Regions from separate parts of the Bradyrhizobium sp. 195 genome, predicted to be linked through region 3. Evidence: predicted binding sites of a transcription regulator. Region 3 holds the regulator's gene; each other region holds the start of a gene.
What was found. Region 3 encodes LexA, which represses DNA repair genes until DNA is damaged. Its sites were predicted from a motif close to TGTTCNNNNTGTGTTCNG; they were not measured.

Region 1: a site for LexA is predicted at 4,180-4,197, ahead of IVB26_RS21820 (single-stranded DNA-binding protein). Genes of this name have one in related genera too.
Region 2: a site for LexA is predicted at 4,668-4,685, ahead of IVB26_RS02650 (DNA recombination protein RmuC). Genes of this name have one in related genera too.
Region 4: a site for LexA is predicted at 3,936-3,953, ahead of recA (recombinase RecA). Genes of this name have one in related genera too.

What each region holds. Positions count from the first base shown of each region.
Region 1 is NZ_CP082161.1:4,706,164-4,714,016, forward strand. It holds gene IVB26_RS21810 (potassium transporter Kup) at 1-354, shown strand, start outside; gene gyrA (DNA gyrase subunit A) at 441-3,173, opposite strand; gene IVB26_RS21820 (single-stranded DNA-binding protein) at 3,529-4,026, opposite strand; gene IVB26_RS21825 (outer membrane protein) at 4,473-5,222, shown strand; gene IVB26_RS21830 (outer membrane protein) at 5,451-6,149, shown strand; gene IVB26_RS21835 (outer membrane protein) at 6,374-7,126, shown strand; gene uvrA (excinuclease ABC subunit UvrA) at 7,411-7,853, shown strand, end outside.
Region 2 is NZ_CP082161.1:580,077-587,929, forward strand. It holds gene IVB26_RS02625 (YbaB/EbfC family nucleoid-associated protein) at 1-227, shown strand, start outside; gene recR (recombination mediator RecR) at 229-831, shown strand; gene IVB26_RS02635 (hypothetical protein) at 862-1,296, shown strand; gene IVB26_RS02640 (AmpG family muropeptide MFS transporter) at 1,438-2,802, opposite strand; partial or broken gene IVB26_RS02645 (GIY-YIG nuclease family protein) at 3,003-3,303, opposite strand; gene IVB26_RS02650 (DNA recombination protein RmuC) at 3,438-4,637, opposite strand; gene def (peptide deformylase) at 4,808-5,332, shown strand; gene fmt (methionyl-tRNA formyltransferase) at 5,531-6,454, shown strand; gene truA (tRNA pseudouridine(38-40) synthase TruA) at 6,568-7,305, shown strand; gene dapE (succinyl-diaminopimelate desuccinylase) at 7,480-7,853, opposite strand, start outside.
Region 3 is NZ_CP082161.1:4,819,391-4,827,243, forward strand. It holds gene IVB26_RS22340 (HAD family hydrolase) at 1-147, shown strand, start outside; gene IVB26_RS22345 (hypothetical protein) at 317-523, shown strand; gene IVB26_RS22350 (molybdopterin molybdotransferase MoeA) at 744-1,955, shown strand; gene lexA (transcriptional repressor LexA) at 2,132-2,833, shown strand; gene IVB26_RS22360 (hypothetical protein) at 3,225-3,659, shown strand; gene IVB26_RS22365 (GAF domain-containing protein) at 3,878-4,819, shown strand; gene IVB26_RS22370 (ComEC/Rec2 family competence protein) at 4,830-7,106, opposite strand; gene IVB26_RS22375 (DUF2171 domain-containing protein) at 7,202-7,435, opposite strand; gene IVB26_RS22380 (nuclear transport factor 2 family protein) at 7,715-7,853, opposite strand, start outside.
Region 4 is NZ_CP082161.1:5,695,885-5,703,737, forward strand. It holds gene IVB26_RS26710 (IS110 family RNA-guided transposase) at 1-945, shown strand, start outside; gene IVB26_RS26715 (hypothetical protein) at 973-1,596, opposite strand; gene IVB26_RS26720 (hypothetical protein) at 1,653-2,651, opposite strand; gene recA (recombinase RecA) at 2,756-3,844, opposite strand; gene IVB26_RS26730 (hypothetical protein) at 4,120-4,320, shown strand; gene IVB26_RS26735 (hypothetical protein) at 4,476-4,643, shown strand; gene IVB26_RS26740 (DUF2798 domain-containing protein) at 5,332-5,589, opposite strand; gene IVB26_RS26745 (hypothetical protein) at 5,917-6,117, shown strand; gene IVB26_RS26750 (DUF6894 family protein) at 6,234-6,467, shown strand; gene IVB26_RS26755 (hypothetical protein) at 6,492-6,746, opposite strand; gene IVB26_RS26760 (hypothetical protein) at 6,854-7,147, opposite strand; gene IVB26_RS26765 (PaaI family thioesterase) at 7,521-7,853, shown strand, end outside.

The DNA of each region.
Region 1 (7,853 bases), 110 kb from region 3:
AGCGTGCTGATCGAGGAATCCCCGCACATCGCCGACGAGGAACGCGCCGAGATGATCGAGATCATTCCCGGCATCACCCGCGTGATCCTGCATTACGGCTTCATGCAGAACCCGACGATCTATGAGGGACTGAAGCTCGTCTGCCGCCAGAGCAAGTTGCCCGGCGTCGATCTCTCCGACATCACCTATTACGTGGGACGCGAGACCATCATCCCCAGCGAGAACATTCCGGGCATGTGGGTCTGGCGCGAAGGCGTGTTCGCCTTCCTCCAGCGCAACGCCGAACGCTCGGCCGCGTTCTTCGGCGTGCCGACCCGGCAGGTGGTGGAGTTCGGCACGGAGCTGGAGATCTAGCGGGAGTGCGTAGCCCGGATGGAGCGAAGCGCAATCCGGGACTCTTTTACGGGCAGCGGCTCCATCCGGGCTACGAGCGGCTACCCTTACTCCCCATTCGCTCCGTTCCCGCTCTCCGCCTCTTCCGTGATGTGCTCGACCGACACCACATGCTCGTCCTCGGCGGTGTCGAACACGATCACGCCTTGCGTCGATCTTCCGGCGATGCGGATGCCCTCGACCGGGCAGCGGATCAGCTGGCCCTTGTCGGTGACCAGCATGATCTGATCCGCCTCCTCAACCGGGAAGGACGCCACGAGATTGCCGTTGCGGTTGTTGACGCTCATCGCGACGATGCCTTTGCCGCCGCGACCCGTGGTGCGGTACTCGTAGGACAAGGTCCGCTTGCCATAGCCGTTGACGGAGACGGTGAGCACGACCTGCTCCTGCGCCGACATCTCGGCGTAACGCTCCTGCGCCAGCTGGAAGCTGCCGGAGGTCTCCTCGGCCTCGCCGTCCACGGCCGTGTCTTCGGCCGCGGCCTCGCCTGCGACCGCGCGGCGCATCTTCAAGTACGCCGAACGCTCGTCCGAGGTGGTCTCGACATGGCGCAGGATCGCCAGCGAAATCACCTTGTCGCCCTCGCCAAGGGCGATACCGCGCACGCCCATCGAGGTGCGCCCGGTGAACACGCGCACGTCGGGGACCGGGAAGCGGATGCACTGACCGCCGGCGGCGGTCAGCAGCACGTCGTCGCGCTCCGTGCAGATCTGCACGTCGACAATCGCCTCGCCGTCGTCGAGCTTCATCGCGATGATGCCGGAGCGGCGGACGTCGACGAAGTCCGACAGCTTGTTGCGCCGGACGTTGCCGCCCGTGGTGGCGAACATCACGTCGAGGTTGCCCCAGGTCGATTCGTCCTCCGGCAGCGGCATGATGGTGGTGATGCGCTCGCCCTGCTCCAGCGGCAGGATGTTGATCAGCGCCTTGCCGCGCGCGTTCGGCGCGGCCATCGGCAGGCGCCAGACCTTTTCCTTGTAGACCTGGCCGCGCGAGGAGAAGAACAGCACCGGCGTATGCGTGGAAGCCACGAACAGGCGCGAAACGAAATCCTCGTCGCGGGTCTGCATGCCGGCACGGCCCTTGCCGCCGCGGCGCTGCGCCCGATAGGCCGACAGTGGCACGCGCTTGACGTAGCCGGCGTGGGACACGGTGACGACCATGTCCTCGCGCTGAATCAGGTCCTCGTCCTCGACCTCGCCTTCCTGCTCGATGATGACGGTGCGCCGCGGCGTGGCGAACTCGGCCTTCACCTCGGCGAGCTCGGTCTTGATGATGCCCAGCACGCGGTCGCGCGAGCGCAGGATGTCGAGATAATCGGCGATTTCGCCCGCGAGCTTGTCGAGCTCCTCGCGGATCTCGTCGCGGCCGAGTGCGGTGAGGCGTTGCAGGCGCAGGTCGAGGATGGCCCTCGCCTGCTCCATCGACAGCCGGATCGTTCCGTCGGCGCTGATGCGATGGCGCGGATCGTCGATCAGCGTTAGCATGTCCTCGACGTCCCGTGCGGGCCAGTCGCGCGACATCAGGCTGTCGCGGGCGGTGGTCGGGTCGGGCGAGGTCCGGATCACGCGGATCATCTCGTCGATATTGGCGACCGCGATCGCGAGACCGACGAGGATGTGCGCGCGATCGCGCGCCTTGGCCAACAGGTACTTGGTGCGCCGCGTGACGACCCGCTCGCCGAAGTCGACGAAGATGGCCAGCAGGTCCTTCAGATGCATGATCCGCGGACGGCCGCTGTCGAGCGCCACCATGTTGACGCCGAAGCTGGTCTGCAGCGGCGTGAATCTGTACAGCTGGTTCAGCACCACATCCGGCACGGCGTCGCGCTTCAACTCGATGACGACGCGGTAGCCATCGCGATCGGATTCATCGCGCAGGTCGCCGATGCCCTCGATCTTCTTTTCCTTGACCAGCTCGGCGATGCGCTCGACCATCGTCGCCTTGTTCACCTGGTAGGGAATCTCGGTGACGATGATCGCCTCGCGCTCCTTGCGGATGGTCTCGATCGCGACCTTGCCGCGCATCACGATCGAGCCGCGGCCGAGGTGGTAGGCCGAGCGGATACCCTGCCGTCCCAGGATGACGCCGCCGGTCGGGAAATCCGGTCCCGGCACGATGTTGATGAGCTCGTCGATGGTGAGCGCGGGGTTGTCGATCAGCGCGACGCAGGCGTCGATGACCTCGCCGAGATTGTGCGGCGGGATGTTGGTCGCCATGCCGACCGCGATGCCGCCCGCACCGTTGACGAGAAGGTTCGGGAACTTGGCCGGCAAGACCGATGGTTCGGTCTCGTTGTTGTCGTAGTTCGGCTGGAAGTCGACGGTGTCCTTGTCGATGTCGGCCAGCAGCGCCAGCGCCGCCTTTGTCAGGCGGGCTTCGGTGTAACGATAGGCGGCCGGGGGATCGCCGTCGACCGAGCCGAAATTGCCCTGGCCGTCGATCAGCGGCACGCGCATGGAGAAGTCTTGCGCCATCCGGACCATGGCGTCGTAGATCGACTGGTCGCCATGCGGATGATACTTACCGATGACGTCACCGACCACGCGGGCGGACTTGACGTACTTCTTGTCTGGCGTGTGCCCCTGCTCGTTCATCGAGAACAGGATGCGGCGGTGCACCGGCTTCAGACCGTCGCGGGCATCAGGCAGCGCCCGCGCCACGATCACGCTCATGGCGTAGTCGAGATAGGACTTCTTCATCTCCTCGAAGATGGAGACGGGGCGAATATCCGAGGGTTGCGCCGGCTGGTCGCCGGGCTTGTCGTCGTCGTCAGCCAAGGGGAAATCCGGTGAGGTTTTATCTGGGAATCATATAGCGCATCGAGCCCCTGATAACCACCCTTGCAGGCTCCAGGGAAGCGCTTTTTCCGTCTATTTTTCCAATAGCTTACGGCGTTGCGGGGAGCGTCTCGGACAGCCCTGGAACAGGCCTTCCGAAATCGCCGCTGACACCCTCGTCGATCGCGCGGCGAGCGCATGTCATCGGCCTGTTTTGCGCTGGCGCCGTCCGACTTCAACTCAAATATGAAGCGGGCCCGGAAATCCCGAGCCCTTCCTGTCGATTAGTAAAGTTTGCTGACACGACGTGGAAGGCGCGGCTCAATCGGCCAGCGCCCTGATCGTCCGATCGCCCTCAGAACGGGATATCGTCGTCCATGTCGCTGTTGCGGCCACCGCCGCCGGCGGCAACGGGACGGCGCGGTGCGCTGCTGACGGGTCCGGAGGAGCCGAAATCGCCGCCCGGCTCATCGCCGAAGCTGCCGCCTCCACCGCCGCCGCCGCGGCCGTCGAGCATCGTGAGAGTCGAGTTGAAGCCCTGGAGCACCACCTCTGTCGAGTACTTCTCGACGCCGCTCTGATCGGTCCATTTGCGGGTCTGGAGCGCGCCCTCGATGTAAACCTTGGCGCCCTTCTTCAGGTACTGTTCGGCGACCTTGCAGAGACCCTCATTGAAGATCACGACGCGGTGCCACTCGGTCTTCTCCTTGCGCTCGCCGGAGTTCTTGTCGCGCCAGGTCTCCGAGGTGGCGATGCTCAGATTCGCAATCGGCCGCCCGTCCTGGGTGCGGCGGATTTCAGGATCCTTGCCGAGATTTCCAACCAGAATGACCTTATTGACGCTTCCCGCCATCGCCGCTCTCCACTCCGAATGCCACTGAATTCAAAAGGCCGAGCGCACTACCCGCGTTCCTCTGCGCCTGTTGAGGCGACCCTATACACTTGCAGGCGCCGCTCAGCCCGTCACCCCAGGGTTATCCCCACTATATAGCACCGACCGGAAATTTGTTCCAGATTTGTTCCTACGGAATCAATCGCCAAATGTGGAGACGGAATGGCATCTAAATGGCGCCGCGATGGCAATTGGGATGGAACCAGACCGAGTTCCCACAAATGCCAAATACCACTTAACATTCATTAAGTTAGGACCAAGTCGATTACACCCAACTGTTGCGCTCCGGGCACGGACTCTGCCGCAGAATCGAGCTATCGTCGTGCCTGGAATTGATGCAATGGGCCTCGCGCCTGATAGTCCGCCTTGGGGAACTCAGAGAGGCGGACACGACTGGGGAGATTACAATGAAGAAGATCCTGATCGGCTTCGTCGGCGCGGTTGCGCTGACCGTCTCGGCTCCGGCCGGTGCTGCGGACCTCGCAGCCCGTCCCTATACCAAGGCGCCGGTCGCGCCGCCCGCTCCGATCTATACCTGGACCGGCTTCTACGTCGGTGTGCAGGGCGGCGGTGCCTGGGGCCGCAGCGACGAAACCTTCTTTGGCGCTCCGAATACGGCGATATTTGCTGGAAGTCAGAACTACGACACCACCGGCGGCTTTGTCGGTGGGGTGTTCGGCTACAACTGGCAGGCGGCCAACTGGGTGTTCGGCATCGAGGGCGACTATCATTGGGCTGACATCAACGGTCGTTCGGCCGAAATCAATGCCGGCCTCGGCGACACCTATTTCACGAGAATCCGCGGCTTCGGCGACATCAAGGGCCGTCTCGGCTACTCGACCGGCCCCGCTCTCTTGTTCGTCAGCGGTGGCGCTGCGGTCGGCGACATTCAGCACCGTTATGATGGCATCCCCGGAAACGTCTTCATCCAGAACAACACCCGCTGGGGTTGGACCGTCGGCGCCGGCGCGGAATACATGTTCGCTCCGAACTGGTCGGCCAAGGTCGAATACAACTACATCGACTTCGGCAGCAGCACGATCCAGTACTCCGCAGTGCCCACCAACCGCTCCGAGTGGACCGATACCGTTCACACCGTCAAGGCAGGCGTGAACTATCACTTCAACTGGGGCGGGCTGGGCACCACCAGGTACTGATATCCCTCTGACATCATTGAAGTCTAAGGCCGGCCTCGCGCCGGCCTTTTTCGTTTGACCGCAAGCCGGATGAGTCAGTCACGCTTACGTTTTGGGTACCCTGTGGCTTTTTGGAGACACAACTTGCGGCTTTGGTGGTGTAAGTACGGCGTCAGTTGGACACAGAGTCCGCTGCCCTTCCGCCCGCGGAAGGCAACAACAGAAACTGGGACTGGGATTAAGTTGAAAATGAAGAAGGTTTTGTTGGCTTCGGCCTGTTTGTTCGCTCTGGCGGCCCCCGCTTCGGCTGCTGACCTCGCGGCCCGCCCCTACACCAAGGCTCCGATCGCTCCGATGGCTTCGGTCTACAACTGGACCGGTTTCTATCTCGGTGTCGTCGGTGGCGGCGCCTGGGAAAGCGGTTCCGGCGACCCCCGGATGAAGGGCGGCTTCGTCGGCGGCACCGGCGGCTACAACTGGCAGACCGGCAACGTCGTGTTCGGCATCGAGGCTGATGGCTCGTGGGCCGACGTCAGCGCCTCGGCGTCCACTCCGGTTCTCGTTGGCGGCGCCATCGTCCCGTTTACGGTGACCTCGCGCATCGACGCGCTCGGCACCGTGCGCGGCCGTCTCGGCTGGGCCGTCAACAACGTCCTGTTCTACGGCACAGGTGGTTACGCCTGGATCGACAACAAGATCACCGCCGGCACGCCTGGCCTGACCTTCTCCGAGTCCAAGTGGCATTCGGGTTGGACCGTCGGCGCTGGCATCGAGGCCTTCTTCGCTCCGCAGTGGTCGGTCAAGGGCGAGTACCTCTATCGCAGCCTGGGCGGCGAGACCTATTTCTCGGGCATCGGCGCTCCGGTTAACACCGGCACCCTCAACCTCCACACCGTGCAGGTCGGCGTGAACTATCACTTCGGCGCCCCGGTGGTCGCCAAGTACTAAGTCAACGCTCCAACGCTTCGCGTTACGAAAGGCCGGCCTCGCGCCGGCCTTTTTGTTTGTCCGCGACAACCCGCTTGCTGGCCAGCGTTTTTGGAGAGATGTGGCGCCCGGGTGACACAACCTTTGGCTTCAATGGTATAAAACAATGGCATTGGTCGGGCATAGGTCCGCTGCTCTTCCGCTTTTTGGAAGGCAAAAACGAGAAACGGAACTGGGGAATCGATATGAAGAAGATTTTGCTGGCTTCGGCCGGTTTGTTCGTACTCAGCGCGCTGGCACCGGCCTCGGCGGCCGATTTGGCGGCCCGCCCCTACACCAAGGCTCCGGTCGCGCCGATCGCAATGTATAATTGGAGCGGTTTCTACATCGGCATCAACGGCGGTGGCGCCTCGAGCCGCAATTGCTGGGATGTCAACAATATCTTCGGCATTGCAGGACCAGACACGCCCGAAGGCTGTCACAATGCAACCGGCGGCGTCGTCGGTGGCCAGGTCGGTTATCGCTGGCAGTCGGCCAACTGGGTGTTTGGTCTCGAAGCTCAGGGCGACTGGGCCAACCTGAAGGGCTCCAATACGAGCTTGGTGCTTGGGCCGCCCGCGCTGGTCAACCAGACCAAGATCGATGCGCTGGGCCTGTTCACCGGCCAGATCGGCTACGCCTGGAACAACGTGCTCTGGTATGTGAAGGGCGGCGCGGCCGTCACGCACGCCAAATATAACGGTCTGCTGGGCGGCGTCGTCCTCGATAGCGCCAGCGAAACGCGCTGGGGCGGCGCGGTCGGCACCGGCGTGGAATTCGGTTTCGCCCCGAACTGGTCCGTCGCGATCGAGTACGACCATCTGTTCATGGGCCGCCGCAACAACTCGTTCACGATTCTCGGTGTCAACGACCGCATCGACCGTATCAAGCAGGACGTCGACATGGGCACCGTCCGCCTCAACTACACCTTTGGCGGCCCGGTGGTCGCCCGGTATTGATCGGAAGTCCCGATCTACCGACGTCACATCGTCACGAAAGGCCGGCCTTGCGCCGGCCTTTTTGTTTGGGCGGACACGTCCCGCGAGGTTCCGCCCGCCCCGCTCCTGCCAGATGCCGCCAGCGCGCCAACATTCCGTTGACGATTCGCAACTCCCTCTGGAAATCCGCCCGCGTTCTTCCTACGTTCGCTGCCAACCCCATCGGCGCCGATCCCGGTTCCGGGCGAAGCGCGCCTTGACGTTGGCGCGATCGCGAGCCTTTGGGCTCCTTGAGGGCAACTCGGATGGATGAAGTGATTAAGGCGAAGCGCCACCAGCAGAACGCGGGCTCCAGCCTGCGCGCAATTACGATCCGTGGCGCGCGCGAGCACAACCTCAAGAACATCGATGTCGAGATTCCCCGCGACAAGCTGGTGGTGTTCACCGGCCTGTCAGGCTCCGGAAAATCCTCGCTCGCCTTCGACACGATCTACGCCGAGGGCCAGCGCCGCTACGTCGAATCGTTGTCGGCCTACGCGCGTCAGTTCCTGGAGATGATGCAGAAGCCTGACGTCGACCAGATCGACGGCCTGTCGCCGGCGATCTCGATCGAGCAGAAGACGACCTCGAAGAACCCTCGCTCCACCGTCGGCACCGTCACCGAGATCTACGACTACATGCGCCTGCTCTGGGCGCGCGTCGGCGTGCCCTATTCGCCGGCCACGGGCCTTCCGATCGAGAGCCAGAC
Region 2 (7,853 bases), 4.1 Mb from region 3:
GCATCTCCGGCGGCGGCCTCGTTGCCGTGCGCATGACCGCGAAGATGGACGTCAAGGCCGTCAAGATCGATCCCTCGCTGATGAAGCCGGAAGAGCGTGAGGTGCTGGAAGACCTGCTCGTCACCGCCATGGGCGATGCGCGCCGCAAGGCGGAGACGGCGATGCAGGAGAAGATGCAGGCTCTCACCGGTGGGCTCGGCCTGCCGCCGGGGTTGTTCGGCCAATAATATGGGCGCTGTTGCAGGTCCCGAAATCGAACGGCTGGTCCAGCTGCTCGCACGGCTGCCGGGCCTCGGTCCGCGCTCGGCGCGGCGCGCGGCGCTGCATCTGATCAAGAAGCGCGAAGCGCTGATGATGCCGTTGTCCTCGGCCCTCCAGGTCGCGCTCGACAAGGTCGAGGTCTGCAAGACCTGCGGCAACATCGACACGCAAAATCCCTGCACGGTCTGCACCGATCCGAAGCGCGATCCTGCGATCATCGTCGTCGTCGCCGACGTCGCCGACCTCTGGGCGCTGGAGCGGGCCAATGCCACCCAGGGGCGCTATCATGTGCTGGGCGCGACATTGTCGCCGCTCGACGGCGTCGGCCCGCAGGATCTGACCATCGACGCGCTGGTCGCGCGCGCTCATGATTCGCAGGTGCACGAAATCATCCTGGCGCTGAATGCGACGGTGGACGGCCAGACCACGGCCCACTACATCACCGACCTGCTTCAAGACGCCAATGTGAAGGTGACGCGGCTCGCCCACGGAGTTCCCGTCGGCGGCGAGCTTGATTATCTCGATGAAGGTACGCTATCGGCAGCGATGCGGCAGCGGACCCTGTTCTAGCCATCCCTGAGATCTCACGGAACGGACGACATGACGAAACTTTTCGCCACACGATTGGCTTTGGTCGCGACGATGGCGATGCTGGTGAACCCGGCGATCGCCGCACAGCAGGGTGGCGACACTCCGCCGCCGTCGAAGCCCGGCAAGCCGATCAACAATGGCGACGTGCTGTCGGGCGAGCTGAACGCGATGAAGGTGCGCGACGGCAAGAACGGCAAGCGGGTTCCGATGTACCAGATCACCTCCGAGCCGCGTCGCTTGCCGGCGCCGAACGGGCTGTGCAATCTCGAGACCGGCCCCGAGACCTTCCAGCTCGTCACCTCCAGCGACGCGCAGGCCACGCAGCTCAAATCGTTCGTCGGCAAGGAGATCTCCGTCAAGGTCGACGAGATTGCCTGCGCCAGCGATGCCGGCCAGTTGAGCGAGGCCGTGATCACGAAGTGGAGCCTGATCAAGAAGCAGTAGGCGGCGCCTCAAGGCGAGGTGCCGTGGCTGCCGTAGGGTGGGCAAAGCGAAGCGTGCCCACCACCTGTTTCTGATCATGGCGTGATGGTGGGCACGGCGCTCCGCGCCTTTGCCCACCCTACGGCACCGCAGGCGTGGCGCTCACACCCTTACCGGCCCCAGCGCGTCGAAATGCCCGCGCTTCTGCAGCCAGGCCAGCAGCACCAGGCTAGGGATCGCCACCAGCACGCAGATCACGAAGAACAGCGGCCAGCCGGTCGCCGCAGCCACGAAGCCGGCGCCTGACGACAGATAAGTCCGTCCCACCGCCGCGAGCGCGGTGAGCAGCGCGTATTGCGTCGCCGTGTGCAGCGGGTTCTGGCACAGCGCGGAGAGATAGGCGACGAAGATCACGGTGCCGATGGCGCTGGTGAAATTCTCGGCGCAGATGGCGAAGGCCAGCGCCCATTGATTGGTGCCGACCACGGCCAGCCAGGAGAAGGACAGATTGGCCAGCGCCTGCACCACGCCGCCGATCCAGAGCGATGCCGCCAGCGGATAGCGCCGCGCGACGAAGCCGCCGGCAAAGCCTCCGATCAGGGTCGCAGCTAAGCCGACGCCCTTCACGATCGCCGCATAGTCGTTGCGGGTGAAGCCGAGGTCGATCACGAACGGCGCGGTCATCGTGCCTGAAAAGGCGTCGGTGAACTTGAACAATACGACAAAGGCGAGTGCGGCGAGCGCGTCCTTCCGTGACAAAAATTCCGAGAAAGCCCCGATCGCCGCGTGCAGCACCCGCGTGAACGCGGTCTCGGTTTTCGCAGCAGCTTCCGCCTGGACCGATTGCCCGGGCTCGGTCGCGGCCAGCGCCGTGATCGTCCCGATCAGCACCATCGCCGCCATCACCACATAGCCCCACATCCAGGCTGAGGTGCGGGTGATGCCGGTGCTTTCGAAACCGGAGACGATGAACAGCGCGCCCGCGGTCGAGACCAGCATGCCGATGCGATAGGCCGCGACGTAAGCGGCCATGCCGGCGGCCTGCTCGCTCTCCGGCAGGCTCTCGACGCGGAAGGCATCGACCACGATGTCCTGCGTCGATGACGTCGTCGCCACCAGCAGCGCGCCGAGCGCGACGTAGAACGGGGACTGCGCCGGGTCGGTCATCGCCAGCAGCAGGATGGCGACGATGAGGAGCAGCTGCGAGAACAGCAGCCAGCCGCGCCGCCGCCCGAAGGCTCGCGTGAACAGCGGAACATGCAGCGCATCGACCAACGGCGCCCACAGGAATTTCAGCGTGTAGGGTGTGCCGACCAGCGCGAACAGCCCGATGGTCTTGAGATCGACCCCGGCCTCGCGCATCCACACCAGCAGCGTCGAGCCCGACAGCGCCAGCGGCAGGCCGGAGGAGAAGCCGAGGAACAACACGATCAGCACCCGCGGTTGCAGGTACACGGCAAGACTTTCGCGCCAGGAGGTCCCAGGGGCGGAAGTCGCGGCGGGGGAAGTCGCGTCGGGTGCGGTCATGGGGTGGTGTTAGCAGATTCTGGGAGAAAAGACTCTGACGGTAGCCCGCGAGGCGGAAGCTCCCAACCCCCGCTCGCTGTCATCGTCCGCGAAGGCGGACGATCCAGTAATCACCAGCGTCTCGGTTCAATCACACCCGCCGCGGTGTACTGGATGCCCCGCCTTCGCGGGGCATGACAGCGTGGCGGAGTGAGACAGTATTATGGTGGGCCGGCAATCTCGTGATACAGATCGTCCCAATTCGGATTGTGCTGCTCGATCAATCGACCTTCCAGGCCCTGTTCCACTTCTTCAGCCGCTTCTTCCGTTTGATCGCATTCTCGGGATCGTCGAACCGCTCGAAGTAACCAATCTTGCGATGTCGTACTTCTCCGTAAAGCTCTCGATCACCTTCGACTTGTGCTGCGCTACTCGGCGAATGAGATCATTGGTCACGCCTATGTAAAGCGTGCCACCGATCTTGCTCGCGAGAATGTATACGTAGTAGCAGCGTCCGCCCATCTGCCGCTTCCCGCTCCGCCGTCATCGTCCGCGAAGGCGGACGATCCAGTAATCACCGGAGTCTCTGTTCAATCACACCCGCCGCGGCGTACTGGATGCCCCGCCTTCGCGGGGCATGACAGTGTGTGCCCGAATCACTCCCCCGCCTGGAGCTTCCGCGGAAACAGCTCGCCTGCGCCTGTGGCCACCAGCCGCGGTGCCTCCGGTGCGTCGCTCTTGCTGAAATCGAGTTCCTCGATTCGTCCTGCACGCTTCTCGATCTTGTCGGCGGAGATGAGGATCTGGCGGACGTCCTCGTTCGCATCGGAAAAATGCTTCTGCAGTTTGACCACGCGGTCGCGCAGGCGGCCGAGGTCGTCGCCGAGCTTGATCACTTCGGTCTGGATCTGGTCGGCGGCATCGCGCATGCGCGCGTCCTTCATGATCTGCTGCATCACCTGGATCGCGAGCATCAGGAGCGAGGGCGACACCAGCACGACGCGGGCGCGGTAGGCTTTTTGAATCACGTCGTCGAAGCCGTCGTGGATCTCGGCGTAGACCGATTCCGACGGCACGAACATCAGCGCCATCTCCTGGGTCTCGCCGGTGACGAGGTATTTTTCCGCGATGTCGCTGACATGCTTCATCACGTCGCCGCGCAGGCGCTGCGTGGCAACGCGCCGCTCCTCGTCGGTGCGGGCGTCGTGCAGGGCCGTCATCGCCTCCAGCGGAAACTTTGCGTCGATGCAGAGCGGGCGTTGGTCCGGCAGGAACACGACGCAATCGGGCCGCTTGCCGGTCGAGAGCGTGAACTGGAACTCGTAGGCGCCTTTGGGAAGGCCGTCCTGGACGATCGCCTCCATCCGCGCCTGACCGAAAGCGCCGCGCGACTGCTTGTTGGCGAGTACGTCCCGCAAGGTGGTCACCTGCGTGGTGAGGTCGGTGAGGTTCTTGTGGGCACTGTCGATGATGCCGAGCCGCTCGTGCAGGGCGCGCAGGCTCTCCATGGTGTTGCGGGTCGAATGTTCCATGGACTGGCCGACGCGATGGGTCACCGAATCCAGCCGCTCGTTGACCGCCCGCGCCATGTCGGCCTGGCGGCCGGCCAGCGCCTGGGTCATGGCGTCGACCCTTCCAGAGGATTCGCTTTGGGCGCGCAGCACCTCACTCAGCCGCTCCTCGAGCTCGTCGGCCCGGATTGCGTGCGCCATCGCGAGTTCCGCGCCGCGTTGGCCAGAGCGCGCGATCACCACCGCGATCACCACCAGCAGGATGAGGACGAGCGCACCGAAGCTGATCAGCGCATCGATGGTGCGCACCGGCCAGTCGCCAATCAGGAAAATAATCTCGTTCATGTGCCCTTCTAGCGCGATTCGCCGATATTCGCGAACGAAGAGGGAACGACAGGGGTTAACCGCCCCCTAATTTTTATGGTTAACGAAAAGCGAAGTTTTATGGTTAGTGAGGGGTTAACGGGGTTCCCCGCCGCATTGACCGCATCCGGCATGCGGCTTAAATCGCGGCCATGGCCCTCAGAGAAATCATCATCCTGCCCGACAAGCAGCTGCGTCTGGTCTCCAAGCCGATCGAGAAGGTCACGGCCGAGATCCGCAAGCTTGCCGACGACATGTTCGAGACCATGTACGACGCGCCCGGCATTGGCCTCGCCGCGATCCAGATCGCGCAGCCGCTGCGGCTGATCACCATGGACCTCGCCAAGCGCGACGAGAACGGCGAGACCACGCCGCTGCCGCGCGTCTTCATCAACCCCGAGATCATCGCCTCGTCCGAGGAACTGTCGGTCTACGAGGAAGGCTGCCTCTCGATCCCCGAATATTACGAGGAGGTCGAGCGCCCTGCGAAGGTGCGCGTGCGCTTCACCGATCTCGACGGCAAGGTGCACGAGGAGGACGCCGAAGGCCTCTACGCCACCTGCATCCAGCATGAGATCGACCACCTCAACGGCGTGCTGTTCGTCGACTATCTGTCGAAGCTGAAGCGCGACCGCGTGATGAAGAAGTTCGAAAAGGCCGCCAAGCGGGCGGAGTGAGTTGTAAGCAACTGGCGTTGCCGCACGCTCCTCTGCGCTCCCTCCCCCCTTGCGGGGGAGGGCGGGGGAGAGGGGTAGCGCAGCAAAAGGTTTGTCTGGGGGCGAAGACTCCGCGCTCACGCCGATAGAGCGCGTCGTGTGACACCCCTCTCCCTAACCCTCCCCCGCAAGGGGGGAGGGAACGCAGCGAGTCTGTTGATGCCTCTCCGCCTCATCTTCATGGGCACGCCCGATTTCTCCGTGCCGACGCTGCTCGAGCTGGTCGCGCATGGCCACGAGATCGTCGCCGTCTACACCCGCGCGCCGAAGCCGGGCGGGCGGCGCGGCCTGCAGTTGCAGCCGACGCCGGTCGAGGAAGCCGCGCGAAAACTCGGCGTGTCCGTGCTGACGCCGAAGACGCTGAAGACCGAGGAAGCGCTGGCGGAGTTCAATGCGTTCGACGCCGATGCGGCCGTCGTCGTTGCCTACGGCATGATCCTGCCGCAGGCGATCCTCGATGCGCCCAAGCTCGGCTGCTACAACCTGCACGCTTCGCTGCTGCCGCGCTGGCGCGGCGCCGCGCCCATCAACCGCGCGATCATGGCTGATGATGCCGAGAGCGGCGTGATGGTGATGAAGATGGATGTCGGCTTGGATACCGGCGACGTCGCGATGGCCGAGCGTCTTGCCATCACGGACAGCATGACCGCGGTCGATCTGCATGACCGTCTGTCCCGGCTCGGTGCCGACCTGATGGTGCGAGCCATGGCCGCGCTCGCCCGCGGCGGGCTGCAGCTCAAGAAGCAGAGCGAGGACGGCGTCACCTACGCCGCCAAGATCGACAAGGCCGAGGCGCGGATCGACTGGAGCAAGCCTGCGCGTGCCGTGCTGCGCCACATCCACGGCCTCTCGCCGTTCCCCGGCGCATGGGCCGAGCTTGAAAATGCGCGCGTAAAGCTCCTGCGCTGTGAGCTGGCGAAGGGCTCGGGTGCGCCGGGCGAGGTGCTCGACGATCAGCTCACGATCGCCTGCGGCGAGGGAGCGATCCGTATCATCGAGCTGCAGCGTGAGGGTAAGGGCCGGATGCAGGCCGCGGACTTTTTGCGTGGTGTGCCGCTGAAGGCGGGAGCTAAATTCACCTAACGCTGTCATACCCCGCGAAGGCGGGGTATCCAGTACACCGAGACTTCTGAGATGAACCGAACCGTCACGGCGTACTGGATCGTCCGCCTGCGCGGACGATGACACCGGGAACGATGCCCCGCTACAAGCTCACCATCGAATATGACGGCGCGCCGTTCTTCGGCTGGCAGGTGCAGGAGACGCTGCCTTCGGTGCAGGGCGCGTTGGAGGCAGCCGTGAAGGCGATGACCGGCGCGGATCTCCGCGTGCATGGCGCGGGCCGCACCGATGCCGGCGTGCATGCGCGCGGCCAGGTCGCGCATGTCGATGTCGACAAGCCGTTTCCACCGGGCCGTTTTCGCGACGGGCTCAATGCGCATCTGCGCCCGCATCCGATCGCGGTGCTGGAAGCCGAGATCGTGCCTGACAGTTTCGAGGCGCGCTTCTCCGCGGTGAAACGCCACTACCGCTACCGCGTCATCAATACGCGCGCCAATCTCGCCCTCGACATCGGTCATGCCTGGCGTGTGCCGCGCAAGCTCGATGCCGACGCGATGCACGCGGCGGCGCAACGTCTGCTCGGCAAGCACGATTTCACCACCTTCCGCGATACCGAGTGCCAGGCCAAGTCGCCGGAGAAGACGCTCGATCAGCTCGACGTGATGCGCGACGGCCGCGAGATCACGATCATCACCTCGGCGCGCTCGTTCCTGCACAGCCAGGTCCGCTCGATGGTGGGATCGCTGGTCTGGGTCGGCGAAGGACGCTGGACCGCCGACGATCTCTCCGCAGCACTGGAAGCCCGCAACCGCGCAGCGTGTGGCATCGTCGCCCCGCCGGACGGGCTGTATCTGATGAAGGTGGATTATTGAGGGGGTGTGAGGGGAGCGGAGAGCGCGCGCTCACCACGCCCTCGCTGTCATTCCCCGCGAAGGCGGGGAATCCAGTACGCCGCGGCTCCCCGACTCAATCACTGCTGTCTCTGGAATACTGGATCGTCCGCCTTCGCGGACGATGACAGCGGAGAATGGGGCGGCAGTCGCGCCCTACCCAAAATACCGCGTCAAAATCCCGCGATACACCTTCGTCAGCTTCTCCAGATCAGCCACCGGCACGCGCTCGTCGACTTGATGCATGGTCTGGCCGACCAAGCCGAACTCGATCACCGGACAATAGCTCGAGATGAAGCGCGCATCCGACGTGCCACCGCTCGTCGACAGCTCCGGCCTGCGGCCGGTCACCTCCTCGATCGCGGCCACCGCGAGATCGGTGAACGGGCCGGGCTTGGTCACGAACACGTTGGAGTTCGAGGGTTCCCAGACGATGCGGGCCTTGATGCGGTTGCCGCAGGCTTTGGCGAGACGCGTCTCGACCAGTTCGCGCAGGCTCGCCTGGGTGTGGTTATCGTTATAGCGAATAT
Region 3 (7,853 bases):
GCGGCGATCGGCGTGCCAGCGGAGCGCATCGTGTTCTTCGACGATCTCGCCGAGAACATCGAGGGAGCGCAGGCGCGCGGCCTGACCGCCGTGCATGTCACGTCGCCGCGCGATGTCGGGAACGCCTTGAAGGCCCTAGGAATCTGAGGCTAAACGGTCCCAGCGCGAGCCCACCGCACGCCCCGGTTCCCGGGACCAAATCTGCGGAACATGAGGAACCCAAACCCTTTGTGCATTTTTGTACAGAGTTCCGGGAACGGAATGCCACCCTTCGGACTCATGAGTCGGTTGGGACTTCTACATCGGACTTATCGACGTGCTGGGCAAAACCTATCTCACCAAGCAAGCCTCTCTCCTGCTTGAATTCGCAAGAACCACCTCGGATTCTGACCTTTCCGCCAAGCTGATCAGCAAGGCCGCCGACCTGAAGTCTCAGGCCGACCCTCTGCCCGACAAGGATCAAGGTCCCAAAGCTCCCGACGTCGCACTGAACGACGGCTCGGGCCGACCGAGCGGGAGTTGACCGATGCTGGCCGTGGCATTCGTCCTTCTCGTGCTCGCCATGGCCATCCTCATCCCGGTCTGTCTCGCCTTCCGGATCATGCCGCGACGGAATTGAGCCGCCTCCTCCACTGCTGAGGCCACGCAGGATAAATCACCCTGCGTGCTGCTTTGCCTCGCGCCCGCACTCGGATAGAACTCTCGCCGGCCATTTACCAATGTGCTCAGCAGGAGTTTAGCCCGTGGCCCTGATGCCGGTTTCGGACGCGCTTGCCGCGGTGCTGGCGGGTGCAGAGCCACTGCCCGAACAGAAGGCCTCCCTCGACGAGGCCTACCATCGCGTGCTCGCGCGCGACGTCGCGGCGCGGCGCACGCAGCCGCCGCAAGCGATGTCGGCGATGGACGGCTATGCCGTGCGCGCCGCCGATGCGGCAACGATCGATTCCCGGCTGACGGTCATCGGCGAGGTCGCGGCGGGCCGTCCTTTCGCAGGAACGGTCGGTGCCGGCGAAGCCGTACGGATCTTCACGGGCGGCGTCATTCCCGACGGTGCGGACGCGGTCGTGATCCAGGAGGACACCGTCGCGGACGGCGATAGCGTCACGATCAAGGAAGCCGCGATCGCCGGACGGCACATCCGCCCGGCAGGCGTCGACTTCCGCGAGGGCGACGTGCTCTTGCGCAAAGGAACCCGTCTGACAGAGCGCGACCTCGCGCTCGCAGCCGGAATGAATCACCCGCATCTCGCCGTCTGCCGCCGTCCGAAGGTCGCGATCCTCGCCACCGGCGACGAACTGGTGATGCCGGGCTCAACGCCCGGGCACGGCCAGATCGTCTATTCCAATGGCTACGCCCTGCACGCTCTAGCCCGCAGCGAGGGCGCCGAGACCATCGACCTCGGCGTTGCCGCCGATACGCTTGCAGCCACCTCCGCCGGCATCCGTCGCGCCCGCGAGAGCGGTACCGACATCCTGATCACGACCGGCGGCGCGTCGGTCGGCGACCACGATCTGGTCCAGCAGGCGCTCCTGGACGAAGGCATCTCGATGGCGTTCTGGAAGATCGCGATTCGGCCCGGCAAGCCGATGATGCACGGACGGCTCGGCGCGATGGGTGTGATCGGCCTGCCCGGCAATCCCGTGTCCTCCTACGTCTGCGCCTTCCTGTTCATGGTGCCGCTGATTCGCGCGCTGTCGGGCCGTTCAGTGATCCATCATCGTCGCGAGCGCGCCGTGCTGGGCCGCGATCTCGGCGCCAACGACCAGCGCGAGGATTATCTGCGCGCGCGGCTGGAGCTGCGCGACGACGGCACGCTCGTCGCCGTTCCCGTCAGTCATCAGGACTCCTCTCTGCTTGCGAATCTCGCTGCAGCACAGGTACTTCTCGTCCGCCCACCGTTCGCCCCGAAGGCCGAGGCCGGCAGCCCTTGCGAGGTGCTGCGGCTCCCCGTCTGAACTGCGCGGCCACACGCATTCCGCGAGTTTGCCTCTGTTCACGGTAAATTAAGCAGTTGCGGAACATGTATCGAACATATAGTGTCCGTTCATGATTTGTTTCGAGCATGCAGCGGCTTATCGCTGAATTCATCGTCTCGGAATCGAACGACATCAACCGGGGGACTTTGGTCGAGATGTTAACGCGCAAACAATACGAGCTTCTGCGGTTCATCAGCGAACGCTTGAAGGAAAGCGGCGTGCCGCCCTCCTTCGACGAGATGAAGGATGCGCTCGACCTGCGCTCGAAGTCAGGCATTCACCGCCTGATCACCGCGCTCGAGGAGCGCGGCTTCATCCGCCGCCTGCCCAACCGCGCCCGCGCCATCGAAGTGATCAAGCTGCCGGAGCTTCAAGCTGCCGCCGGCAACCGACGCGGCTTCACGCCGAGCGTCATCGAGGGCAATCTCGGCAAGGTCCGCGCGAGCTCCAGCCCGGCCGTGGACGAGGGCGAGCGGCCCGTTGCAGTGCCCGTGATGGGCCGCATCGCGGCCGGCACGCCGATCGAGGCGTTGCAGACCCGCAGCCACACCATCAGCGTGCCGCCTGACATGCTCGGCTCCGGCGAGCACTACGCCCTCGAAGTGCGCGGCGATTCCATGGTCGAGGCCGGTATCCTCGACGGCGACATGGCGCTGATCCAGCGCAACGAGAGCGCCGATACCGGTGACATCGTGGTGGCGCTGATCGACGACGAGGAGGCCACGCTCAAGCGCTTCCGCCGCCGCGGCGCCTCGATCGCACTCGAACCCGCCAATGCCGCTTATGAGGTGCGCATCCTGCCGCCGAACCGCGTGAAAATTCAGGGCAAGCTGATCGGGCTTTACCGGAAGTACTGAGACCCCTCGGCGGTCATTCGATACCAATGATTCCGATTGGAGCGGATCTGATCCGCTCCTGCTGGGCAGTCTTCTGGTCTTGCGCAGATTGTCCGGCCCCTTCCAGCGCGACGCCCCGGCGTGTCGCCGCCAAGCACTCGTCACTTTTCGGTCTCGAGGCCTCGAGCAGACAATGATACATCGGCGCGCGCGGGCCGCTAACGCTCGTCTTTGCCGAATGCATTGATGTGAGCTTTGTTCCTCGCGGATTCGAAAAGATAATTTGATCGCATCCCGCGTGCCAGCCGCAGATTTGCCTACAACCAAGCAGAGCGTTGTCTGCTTCCACTCTGATAGAGGCTTGCGCCTCCGAGGGAGGCGCGGGTTGCTATCTTCGCATGAGGAGCACCCGATGTGTGACTACAGCCTGCATGCCGTTGCATCGCGCCCCGCCGAAGTCGGCGAGACGATCGTGTCGACAACGTTCCGCGGCACCTCGACGCGTGGTTTTGCTTCTGCGGCCGATCCGACCGTGGCCGTCTGCCTGCTGCCGGGGACGGAGCTCGCCTTCGCCGACAACGTCCGTTACGACAATCGCTGGATCTGGACGCGCACCGTCAATTCGCGCGTCGGCAAGTTCGGCAAGATCGATCCGCACATTCCCGATCGCCATCACGACGCGATCGAATTCCCGGATGGCAAATACGTGCTGGTGACGCAACTCGTCGAAGGCCAGCGCGCAACCGTGCTGCAACTGCCGGTGACCCAGCCCGTCAGCGAGCGCGAGCACAAGCCGCAGATCATCGCCGACGGCCGGCCGACGGTCACGCGCCTGCCGATCGGCTGACGCCACTCGACCGACAATAGGTCGGGCCAGGATTGAAATGCCATCGCCGGCCGAGGCCGGCGAGCCCGGCGGGTTTGTGTTTCACGAAAATCGATCGGCGAGACCCGCCGCCGCACATCGTCGCCGCACGAAGTTTAACCCGTCCTGCCTGAATTTTGAACGTCCGCTCCGCAGCCAAATGTCCGATGCTGTCGTGGTTTGAGGCGGCGGACAGCTCGATGAAGACCTTCATTCGCGTCGTTGAACTCTGGATACCTGACCGGACGCGCATGCGGCTGGAATTCGGCGGCGGCCTCTACGACGAAGGCCTGTCCGCATTCAAGACCGCCAGCGCAGAGCTGCATTTCGGATATGACGAGGGGCTTCCAGGCAAGGCCTGGGCCTCTGGCCATCCCGTCATCCTCACGACATTCGCCAACTCCTATTTCAAGCGCACCGATCAGGCGCTCGCGGCCGGCCTCACCTGCGGCGTGGCCGTGCCGGTGTTTGCAGGCGAATTTCTGCAAGCCGTGATGGTGCTGTTCTGCGGCGACGACGAGGCGCATGTCGGCGCGATCGAACTCTGGCACAACGATCCTGATCGCTCCCACGAGATGGCGCTTGTCGACGGCTATTACGGCACGGCGGACATGTTCGAATTCAACTCCCGCCACACCACGTTTCCTCGCGGCTTCGGCCTGCCCGGACGCACCTGGAAGGCGGGTCTGCCACTGATTATCAAGGACCTGCACGACGCCAGGAGCTTCCTGCGCTGGGAGGACGCGGCCAAGATCGGGATCAATTTGGGGGTCGGCGTGCCCTACCGGACCGGCACCGACCAAACCTGGGTTCTGACATTCCTCTCCGCGCAGGCAACGCCGATCGCGCGACGCGTCGAGATCTGGGTCCCGAACGAGGCCCGTTCGGCGCTGGTCCTGCGTGCCGGCGATTGCAGCGCGCACACCGACCTTGCCGCACGCTATGCGACGCAATCCATTGCCTGGGGCGAAGGCAGCATCGGCGGCGCCTGGGCCGCCGGCATGCCAGTGCTCAACGACGATCTCACCGATGACGGCTCGATCGCCGGCTCCGAGGCCTGCGCAGCCGGGTTGAGCCGGATGGTGGCCCTGCCGGTCATCGGCAACGCAAGGCTGGAAGCCGTGCTGGCCTGGTATCTGTAAATCAATCGCGTCAATCGTCGGCCTGCGGGTCGGTCTCTGATGGCGTTGCGTCCCGGTTGCGGGGCGCCGCCTTCGGCGCAAGGCTGCCGTCGAAATCACCTTCGCCGGCACCGGCCGGTAACCACGGGCGGTTCGTGCCTCTCGCCCTCACCGCCTGAACCGAAAAACCATCGCCACGCTGTGTCAGAGCCAGCGCACCCTGGCGAACGAGCCGCTGCCGATCCACCACCATCGCCGCGCAATCGGGCGGCGCGGGCCGTGACGTCACCACCAGCGTGGCCCGGCTGCAATCGTCCGCCAACGCGTCGATGCGCGAAGCCAGCGCGACCAGCCGCCCGTCGGCGAGCGGCGTCACGCATCCGGACTCGTCGCACGACACGCGCTCGGCCAACGCGCTAGTGCCGGCATCGCGCGGATCGGCGTCGGCCGCTAGCCACTCCCTCAGCAAGAAACTATCCTTGCCCGTCCTGATCAGGTGCAACCGCCCGTCCCCGCCGCGCACCGCAACGCTCGCGCCGTCCCCGGCAATCAGGATATCGGGCTGGCGCACCGACAGGCCCCAGGCGATGGAGGCCAGCAGCACCATGGCACCGCACCAGCGCAGGGGCGTGCGCAACAGCCCCATCACGATGATCCCAAGGCTTGCCGCAATCAGCGGCGCGATACCAAATGCGGGGATGCGGCCGACCGCGCCCGGCAAGGCCGCCACCCAGCGCGAGACCGCGACCATCCAGTCGATGCCGATCCCCATCAGCCACCAGAACACGCCATCGAGCCCGAAGGGCGCCGCGAGCAGTCCCAACAGGCCCGCCGGCATCACCAGCGCGGAGACCACCGGCATCGCGCCGAGATTGGCAAGCACGCCGTAAGGCGTAACGCGGTGGAAGTGGAAGGCGGCATAGGGCGTGGTCGCAAGCCCCGCGATCAGCGAGGCCAGGAACAGCATCGCGATCTCGCGGCCGCCCCACAGCGCAACGCGCGCTGTCGCCGAATGATCAGGCGAGGCAAACAGGTTCGGCATGCCGATCTGCACCAGCGCCACCAGCCCAAGCGTTGCCGCGAACGACATCTGAAAGCTCGGATGCACCAGCGCCTCCGGCGCGACCGCGAGCACGATCAGCGCCGCCACGGCCAGCGTGCGAAAGGTGATGGCGCGGCGATCGACCATCACCGCGATCAGCACCACCGCCGTCATGAAGAACGAACGTTGCGTCGCGACCTCCGCGCCCGACAGCAGCAGATAGAATGCGGCCGCAACCAGCGCGGCGCCGGCCGACCATTTCTTGATGGGGAAGCTGACCGCCAGGCCCTGGACCAACGCCAGCAACGCGCGCACCGCGAAGAAGACCACGCCCGCGACAACCGCCATGTGATAGCCGGAGATCGAGAGAACGTGTCCGAGTCCCGAGACGAACATGGCGTCGTTGACGGGCGTGGAAATCGCATCGCGCCGCCCGGTGAGCAGCGCTGTCGCGATCGCACGATTGTCGCCCTCGAGGGTTGAGCGGATGCGGGCGTCGATCGCATCGCGCAGGCCCTGCATGAAGGCGGCATAGCGCAGCCGCAGGCCGCCGGCATCGGGCGGGATTGAAGCCGTGATCGCGCCCATCACGAAGCCGGAGGCGCCGATACCCTGAAAGAACATATCGCGCGAAAAATCGTAGCTGCCGGGGCGCACCGGCGAGAGCGGCGGCATCAGCCGCGCCTTGAGCTGCACGAAGCTGCCGACCTCGGGCGCCGTGCCCTTGCGCACGGAGAGGCGGACGCGTTCCAGCTTGACGTCGCTGCGCTGCGCTTCCATGGCGGTGACCCGCAGCACGAAGCGATCGGTGCGCTCGCGGATGTCGCGCGTCTCGACGAAGCCTGACAGCGCCACCGAATAGAGCGGTTTTGCCAGCACGGGGTGGGCGATGCGCGCGGTCTTCCAGGTCGCCACGGCAAACCCCGCCGCGACCGCCGCGATCATGATCGCGGGCGCGAACAGGCGGCTCCGCCGCAACAGGACCGCGCCGAACAGGAGCGCGACAGCCGTCGCCGCGACGACCCACAGCACCGGCTCATGATCGGCGGCGAAATAGAGCGCGATGCCGCCGCCGAAGGCGACAGGCACCCACGGCAGCAGGCGCCCGGGGCCGGCTTCGGCGCGGGCCCACCCGCGCAAGGTCTCGACGATTGCGGGCCAGACGCCAAGGCCCGCCGGAACAAAGCCGCCGGCGGGCGCAGCGCGGCCAACGGGCCACGTCCCGGCTATACCTTGGGAGCGCACTGGCCGCCCCGGCTCCGCCATACCCCTGCACCTTACGCGACGCGATGGGTCCAGAGGCTACCGGAACGTGCAGTTGGCCGAATAGGGTACGGATCAGGAACGGGCTCGGAGGCGCCCTACTTTTCCTCTTCCATGGTCACGGCCACCGAGGCCTTGGCCGAGAGGCGGACCTTGTTGCCTTCGACGTCGGCAACCAGGCCCTTGTCGATAAAATGATGATGGCCCTTGTGGCTGCCCTCGCCGCTGTCCTTCTTGGTCAGCTTGATGCGATTGCCTTCGACCTTGTCGACCGTGCCGACATGGACGCCGTCGGCGCCGATGACTTCCATATGCTCTGCGATGTTCTGCATGGTGGGTTCCTTGTTGGACCCACGCCAACGCGCGGAGAGGAAGTTCGTTCTCTCTCGTGAATGACGATGCCGTGCGAGGCTGTTTCGTCAGGTGCCGTAGGGTAGGCAAGGCGAAGCGTGCCCACCAATTTTCTCGTCACCGAAAGACCGTGGGCACGGCGCTTTGCGCCTTGCTCACCCTACGGCGCTGAGAATCCATAACCACGAGGCGGGGTTGTGGATTCCAGGCCTGGCCCTTCGGGCCATCCCAGAATGACGAAACCGCTTGCAGCGCAAGCGCTAAATCAGCGGCGCCTGTGACGAGGCGTGGTGATTGACGATCTTCCAGTCGCCATCCTCGCGGATAATGACCCAGCTCATCTTGACGATGAGATCGTCCCGCTCGCCGGCGAGATCGAATGAGATGGTCGCGGCCATA
Region 4 (7,853 bases), 880 kb from region 3:
ACACAGACTAACATAACGACGGCCGGGATCGATACGTCCAAGGCTAAACTGGACATCGCGGTTCATGGTCGAACCGAACGCTGGCAGGTCGCCAATGCTTTACCGGGTTGGCGCGCTCTGGCAGCAAACCTGGCCAAGGCCGGCGTCACGCGGATCGGGATCGAGGCCACTGGCGGCTATGAACGTGGCGTGGTGGAGCATTTGCGATCGGCCGGTTTTACCGTGCTGTTGCTGCAGCCGCTTCAGGTCAAGGCCTTCGCCAAGGTCCATTTGCGCCGGGCCAAGAACGATGCGCTCGACGCCGTATTGATCGCCGCCTGTGCTGCGGCGCTCGATCCCCCTGAGATCGCGCCGGATCCGCGATTGACGGAATTGGCCGACTATCTGACCTTCCTTGAGCAGATCGAGGAAGATATCCGGCGCTTCAAGACGCGTCTCGAGCACATCGACGAGCCTGCGTTGCGACGCATCGTCAACAGCGACATCGCCCGGTTGAAGGCACGCAAGGCCGCGCAGATTCGTGACATTGCCAAGCGCCTTCGTGCCCACGACGCCCTAGCCATGCGGCTCAAGCTGGTGCTGAGCATTCCCGGCATCGGCGAGCGGACGGCGCTGGCGATCGTCATCCGCATGCCCGAACTCGGACGCGTCAGCCGGGAGCAAGCCGCAGCCCTGGCCGGGCTGGCTCCCTTCGATTCCGACAGCGGACAGCACAGAGGACAGCGCAAGATCGCCGGAGGCCGCAGCCGCCTACGGCGCTCCCTGTTCGCCGCGGCCCTTCCAGCTGCCTTCCGCTGGAACAAGGCCTTGATCGCGCTCTATGCACGCCTCATGGCAAGGGGCAAAGTCCACAACGCAGCACTAATCGCCTGCGCCAGGAAACTCCTGATCTACGCCAATACTGTCGTACAACGCGGCACGCCCTGGACCGAAAAAGTCGCCTAGCCTTTAATGGTTGCTACGCTCCTTAGCTCAAGGCGCAATCAACAACCGGCTTTCGCGGTCCCACCGCCACAGCCGTTCGTTGGTGAGTTCGGTCCCGCCCCACCAGCGCTTGATCGGGTTGTGACGCCACATGTCGTCTTCGCGCGCGAAAACTGAACGCCCGAGTTCAGTCAGCGTGACCTTCCACTCGCTTCTGCCGAAATAACGATCGTCATTGTCGAACGCCGGATCGCCCAACAAGACCGGCGGCGCCGAATGTGCCCCAAGTTCGAGCAAGGCATCGTGCGCGTCGTTTTCGTCGAACACATCGCGCATCCACCGCGCCTCGGTGACACGCCTTTGCACGAGTTGATCGTTCGGCCGAGGATCGGACCACACTTCGATCGAGTCGAACTTTTCGCAGAGCTGAAGGAAACCAATGTCCGGCGAGCCGAAGTCCATCAGCCAATTTCGTTCCACGCCGTCGAGCCAATGATCGCCCCTTCTGGAGTGCTTCGCGGAACGTGGCTCCAGCCCCATCGCGAGCTCCTCTTCGGATGGCAATGGGCCCCGGACGTATCGAAGGGAAAAGCTGAGGGCGATGTTCGCCAGGTTAGAGCGGTCGAGCACCGCGGCTGCTCCACCGTTCGTCGCCAGGATCAGATGTGACATGATCGACTTTCAAAATTGATACGCAATACGGGAGTATACTGAGCAACACGCAGGCCTTAGTCAGGCGCGATCAACAACCGGCTCTCGCGATCCCAGCGCCAGAGCTGTTCGTTGGTGAGGAGCGTACCACCCCACCAACGCCGGATCGGATTGTGACGGCGGAAATCCTCCCGGCCCTCCAGAACCGCTTTGCCGAATTCGGTCAGCGACGGCCGGCTCCGGCGATAAGCGGCGTTGCGACCGCGCGCATCGTGCGGGGCCAGAGTGGCGAGCTTCGGGTCGAGACCGGTGATCGCCGGCATCGGGCCGGACCCAAGCCCTTCGAGCAACGGACCAAGCTCCCACTGGTCGAACACGCGCGTCTCGAGCAGTCCGCCCGGCTGAAACAGCTCCTTCGTGCGGTTGTGGCCCCTCGCAATCAGGTCGAGAAGCCCCGATTCCGTCGCGCCCAGCCCATTGATGGTTGACGGCAGTTCTGCCAGCAAGTGCTCCATCGCCGGCGTCAGGAAAGGCAGCCTGGGCAGTTCGCGGCCCAGCAATCCGAAACAGAGCTCCGGTGTAGGTGCCCGGTAAGCTTCCCAGGCCATGCGGCCGGCCTCGAAGTCAGGCTCTGCTACGTCGAACGCCCGCACGGCACGGTCGCGCAGCCTCGCACCGCCCGATTCGAGCAGATCGAAATCGACGAGGCTCAATTTCAGGCGCTCGCCCATGTAGGATTGAGAGCGCAGGTAATCGAGACTCCAGACCAGCTGCAATTGATCGTTCGGACGGGGATCAAACCACAGCTCGATGAGATCGAAGCCGTAGGCCTTGCAGAACCAATCCAGCGGGAGCTGCTTGTGCGCGAGGCCGGTCTCGGGAGACCGCGGAACAAGATCGGACCACTGCGCCTCTGGATCGTCTCTGTAAGAGCGACCGGTAAAGTATCTTTCGAGGTGGTGCGACGTCGGCAGCGGTCCCCAGACGAAGCGAAAGATCAGGGGCACGACCATGTCGGCGCGACCGATATAGGTGAGACCGACTCCGGACGAACTGGTCAGGATCAGACGCTTCATCTCACCACCTGATCAACGCAACGCAAAACGAAACGGGCACTGACGACGTCGGCAACTCAACGTCTTCAGCGCCCGCTCCTCGCGAAAAACTTTCGCGTTAAGGCTTACTCTTCCGCCGGCTCCTCGCCGTCGGCGTCGCTCTCGGGCGTGCCGGCCAGGATCTGCTCGGAGATCAGGCCGGAGTTCTGGCGGATCGAGGTCTCGATCTTGGCGGTGATGTCGGGGTTGGCCTTCAAAAACGCTTTCGAGTTCTCGCGGCCCTGGCCGAGGCGCTGGCTGTCATAGGAGAACCAGGCGCCGGACTTTTCGACGATGCCGGCCTTGACGCCGAGATCGAGGATCTCGCCCATCTTGGACACGCCCTCGCCGTACATGATGTCGAACTCGACCTGCTTGAAGGGCGGCGCCAGCTTGTTCTTCACCACCTTGACGCGTGTGGTGTTGCCGACCACCTCGTCGCGCTCCTTGATCGCGCCGATGCGGCGGATGTCGAGGCGGACGGAGGCGTAAAATTTCAGCGCGTTGCCGCCGGTGGTGGTCTCGGGCGAGCCGTACATCACACCGATCTTCATGCGGATCTGGTTGATGAAGATCACCATGGTGTTGGACTTGTTGATCGAGGCCGTCAGCTTCCGCAGCGCCTGGCTCATCAACCGCGCTTGAAGTCCCGGCAGCGCATCGCCCATCTCGCCTTCAAGCTCGGCCTTCGGCACCAGCGCCGCAACCGAATCGATCACCATCACGTCGACCGCGCCCGATCGCACCAGCGTGTCGCAGATTTCCAGCGCCTGCTCGCCGGTGTCCGGCTGCGAGATCAGGAGCTCGTCGATGTTGACCCCGAGCTTCCTCGCATAGACCGGGTCGAGCGCGTGCTCGGCGTCGATGAAAGCGCAGATACCACCCTTCTTCTGTGCTTCCGCCACCGTATGCAGCGCCAGCGTGGTCTTGCCCGAGGATTCCGGCCCGTAGATCTCGACGATACGTCCCTTGGGCAGGCCGCCGATGCCGAGCGCGATATCGAGCCCGAGCGAACCGGAGGACACTGCCTCGATGTCCATGGAGCGGTCGTTCTTGCCGAGCTTCATCACCGAGCCCTTGCCGAATTGGCGCTCGATCTGAGAGAGCGCGGCGGCCAGAGCTTTACTCTTGTCCATGGAAGATCCTTCGACGATACGCAGGGCAGTGGCGGACATTGGGTCGTGCTCCTTATGGCGAGGATTCGCGTGAGGGACAAACGGTTGCGAGGCGGCTCGGCGATAAAAGCAATGTACCCCATTTGTTCTAGGTTCGCAATATGTTCTTTTGCGGTTTTGGGCATTCCACCCATGGGCGCGTTATGCGCACAACTGAACAGACGCCGTTCCGATTCTGGATCCTAATCTCATCATCACCGCACGGACCGTGGCTGCTATCGGTGACGAGAACGCCGACTGCGCTCCCGCCCTCCTCACACGGACAGGGGCGTGCCATGTTCAAGCGACGACGTTTCAAACAACAACTGACCCTTCAAGACCGGCTCTCCGCATGGGTGAAGCAGGTCAAGGCGGACGCCTCCAGGCTTCCACCCGGTCCTGAAAGGGACGCCCTGCTCAAGAAGGCCCGCCAGGCCGAGCTGGCCAATCATCTGCACGACTGGGTCAAATCCCCCGGCCTGCAACCGCCGAAATAGCAGAGCAGCCGCGACGTCCTTGCCCGACTAAAACTGACGTCCGTCAAAGACGCGGCCGCGCGTCGCCGTCATAATTCCGCAATCGTACGGCACCGAACCTTTTCGCGGTCTGGGGCCTTCTTCAGGATGAGACCGCAACTCTGGGGACCTCAGTCATGACCGAAGACAAACACCGCGAAACGATCAGGCGCAATCCGCTGCTCGAGGCGGCGCATGAGGAGATGATCAAGTTCGAGCGCAAGGAAAACGAGTTTCGCAAGAGGGATCGCGAAGAGCGCGCCAGCGAGCTCCATCTTCCCCTGAACGACATCAAGATCCACTGAAGCTCGCCGGGGCCGCTTCGAAACTGGTGACGCCGCGCCGGCGGTCCGGCTTGCGGGGCCCTCTCGCCAACCGCGCAGAGCTGGCCGCTAGCGATCGCCTTGTCCCCCCAAGGGGGCCGCATCGCACGCCAAGATGACGCGGAAGGCCCGCAGGTCATGCGCAACGGTATCTAAACACTACCTTCAAGCCACTGAGAGAACAACAGAATTTCCATGCGGCCTACTGTGCATGGGGTTGTTTTCCAGTTTTGCGAAGGGCGCCACGCCCGTGCCCTCGATCATCGCAGGGCACGGGCGCCACGCCCGTGCGCCTGTCCTACAGCAGCGCCAGCAGCACGAGGCCGATCACCAGCACCACGAAGCCAGCCGCTGTCGCGGCGGCGAATGACCGCTCTACGTTATCCATGATGCCACCCCGTTGCCGGCGTGCCACGTTTCCCCCATGGCGGCGCCGAACGGTTTGGAATCTTGCCGACGGGTGTGTCCGCAGTTGTGCGAACGGATGTCGAAATTGGGACGGGTGCGGGGCCAGTCTGCGGCCTCAGCATCGCGCCCGGAAATCTGTCTGCCGCCTGTCAGGCTGCCGTAAGCGGAGCCCGCTAGGGTGATGCGGCTATGGTGTTGCAGCCCAGCACCTCAGCCTCCAATAACTTTCTGCCCCGCTTGGCTCTCCCCAGGCGGGGTTTTTTTAAGCCTGGCTGCCGGCGCGCGGTTCCCGCTCCTCCTGCGTCAGGCGCAGCGCGAAGGCGCGGATCGCGGGCGCCGCCAACAGCAAGATCGGCAGCATCGCGGCCCAGGCGATCAGCCACGACACCATCCAGTGCCCAACGAAGATCATCGCACTGTCCGCGGGAAGGCTGGCGATCCCTGCCGCGATCAGCGAGGTCAATCCGGACTGGATGATTCCGAAGACGAAGTGACTGTAGCGGCGGGGAATGCCGAGCATGACGGGCCCATGTTGCTTGCCGTTACACGCCAAGCAAAGCACATGCCGCAGCATGGAATCGGTCCCTGGCGGGCCCACGGGCCGGTCTCGGTACGTGAACGCACCGGGACGTAAGCTCAGGAACTCTGTTCATGGTCGGAGAACCACGGGGATCCGACAGTCTCGCTGACGGACCGGAGTCTTAAACACGGCTTCACTTGTTTCGGGGCGCGCGCTTTCGAGAGATCCTTGAACTATCCGGGGCTTACCGACAGATTTAGCTTGTCTCGGGAATATTGAGACGACCAGCATGTTTGCAATCTTGGACGTGAATCGTGGGAGGTCGCCATGAATCACAGGGGCATCGAGTTCACCGTCGCCAAGACGGCGATTCCCGGAATCTGGCAATGGCAGTTCCGGATCGGCGAGCAGATCAAGTCCGGCAGGACCGAGACGAAAATCGATCTGCTCGCGATCCGGCGCGTGCAGCTGCGCATCGATCGGGAGCTGAAGCGATCGGCCGAAAGGCCGCCAGAACCCGCCGGATGAAATCCGCGGCATCATCCGTAGCCGCCCGGAATTGATCTGACGCTGGTTTGGGATTGGAGTGCGCGCGCCCATGGCCCTGGGGACGAGGCCATCACGCGCGCTATTCGGTGCCAGCCATGCCGCTCTATTTCTTTCGAATCCGGAATGGCCGCTATTCCGGCTGCGCCGATCAGGCGACGGAATTTGCCGATCGCGATTCGGCCTGGAAAGAAATGACCAGTGTCTGCGCCGACATGACCGCCGGCCTTGCGCGCAAGCTCCAGGAAAATTCCGAATGGCACATGGAGCTGCTGGACGAGGCCAAGGAGCCCGTGTTCCGGATCCGCATCGTTGCCGAGACCCTCGACTAGCAAGGTCTGCGGATCAGGCCCGTTTCAGTCCGCGCTGGGCAGCCGCCGCATGGTGAATTCGATGTCGCCGCCGGGCAGTTCGCGCCAGGTCTCGACCGCGCTCATATAGCCGGCCTTGGGGTAGCGGGCGAAGAAGGCCTGCGCCCGTTCCCGCGCCGCCGCACGCGGCAGCGTGAAGGTCTCGCGCAGATAGCCGTCGCCGACCGTTTGGCCGGGCTTGCCGGCCGGCTTGCGCCGGCGCGCCATCCGCTCGGCAAGATCCCGCGGGCGATCGGCCATGCCCTGCTCTCCTCTACGCAATACGCTCGACCAAATGTAGGGAGCGGATCGGATCAAGAGGAGTCCCAATCGGAGGCGTCGTTGCAGCCCCCGATCGGGCCATGCGATCAATTGGCGGCCGTGCCGGACTTCTTCTTCGGCGCGCTGGTTGCGGCCGAGGCCTTCGGCGCCGCGGTCTGCTTCGGCGGATCGGAGCGCATGCCGCCCCAGGGATCGTTGGACGCCTTGGTGTCCGGAATCTTCTTCAGCGTCTCCTTATAGGCCTTGTCACGCTCGGCTTCAGCGGCCCTCTCCTCCGGGGTCTTGCTCGGGGCGTCCTGCAGCAAATTGAGCTGGGGCATTTGCGCGTAGGCAGGTCCCGCCACCACGGCCAGCACCGCGGCCAAACGGAAAAGCTTCATCGTCTACTCCTTGATCATCCATGAGGCACGGATCGCCCGCGTCTCGTCATCCTTGTCGTCGCCGGTCGCGGCCGCCGGGGCCGTTCGGGCCCGTTAGAGCCGATCCGATCGGCACGATTTGGGCGCATGCAGCCAATCGTCCCAGATCGGACCGCACTTGGTGCAGCCGCTCAGCGCCAGGCCGAGCGCGACCATAGAGAAGACGAGGACACACCGACGCAACATCATCCACCCCTACCCAAGCGAGCCATCATATCGGCCCAAGTCAGGCATTTTCAAGCCGACGGGACCGGTGCGAGACCGGGTGACTTTGCCGCGCCGATGCGCGCACAATGGGACGAAACATCAGTCAATACAGGAGAGCGCGACAGCAATGCAAATGCAGCCAGACGCCGAATTCGGCCTCCCCGACGCCAGACGCATCCTCGGCGAGGTTTTTGCGCCCTGGGTCCAGGATCTCAACCTCGCGGTCGAGCGCATCGAGCACGCGCAGCCGGCGGATGTGGCGGACTGGCAGCCGGGCGCGCTCCTGCGCATGCCGTTTTCGGAGCGGCTGTGCCGGAACGGCGGCGTGGTCTGCGGCCAGGCCCTGATGGCGCTCGCCGACACCGCGATGGTGATCGCGATCCTCGCTGCCAATCGCGGCTATCGCCCCATGACCACGGTCGACCAGACCACGCATTTCATGCGCGCGGTCTCCTCAATG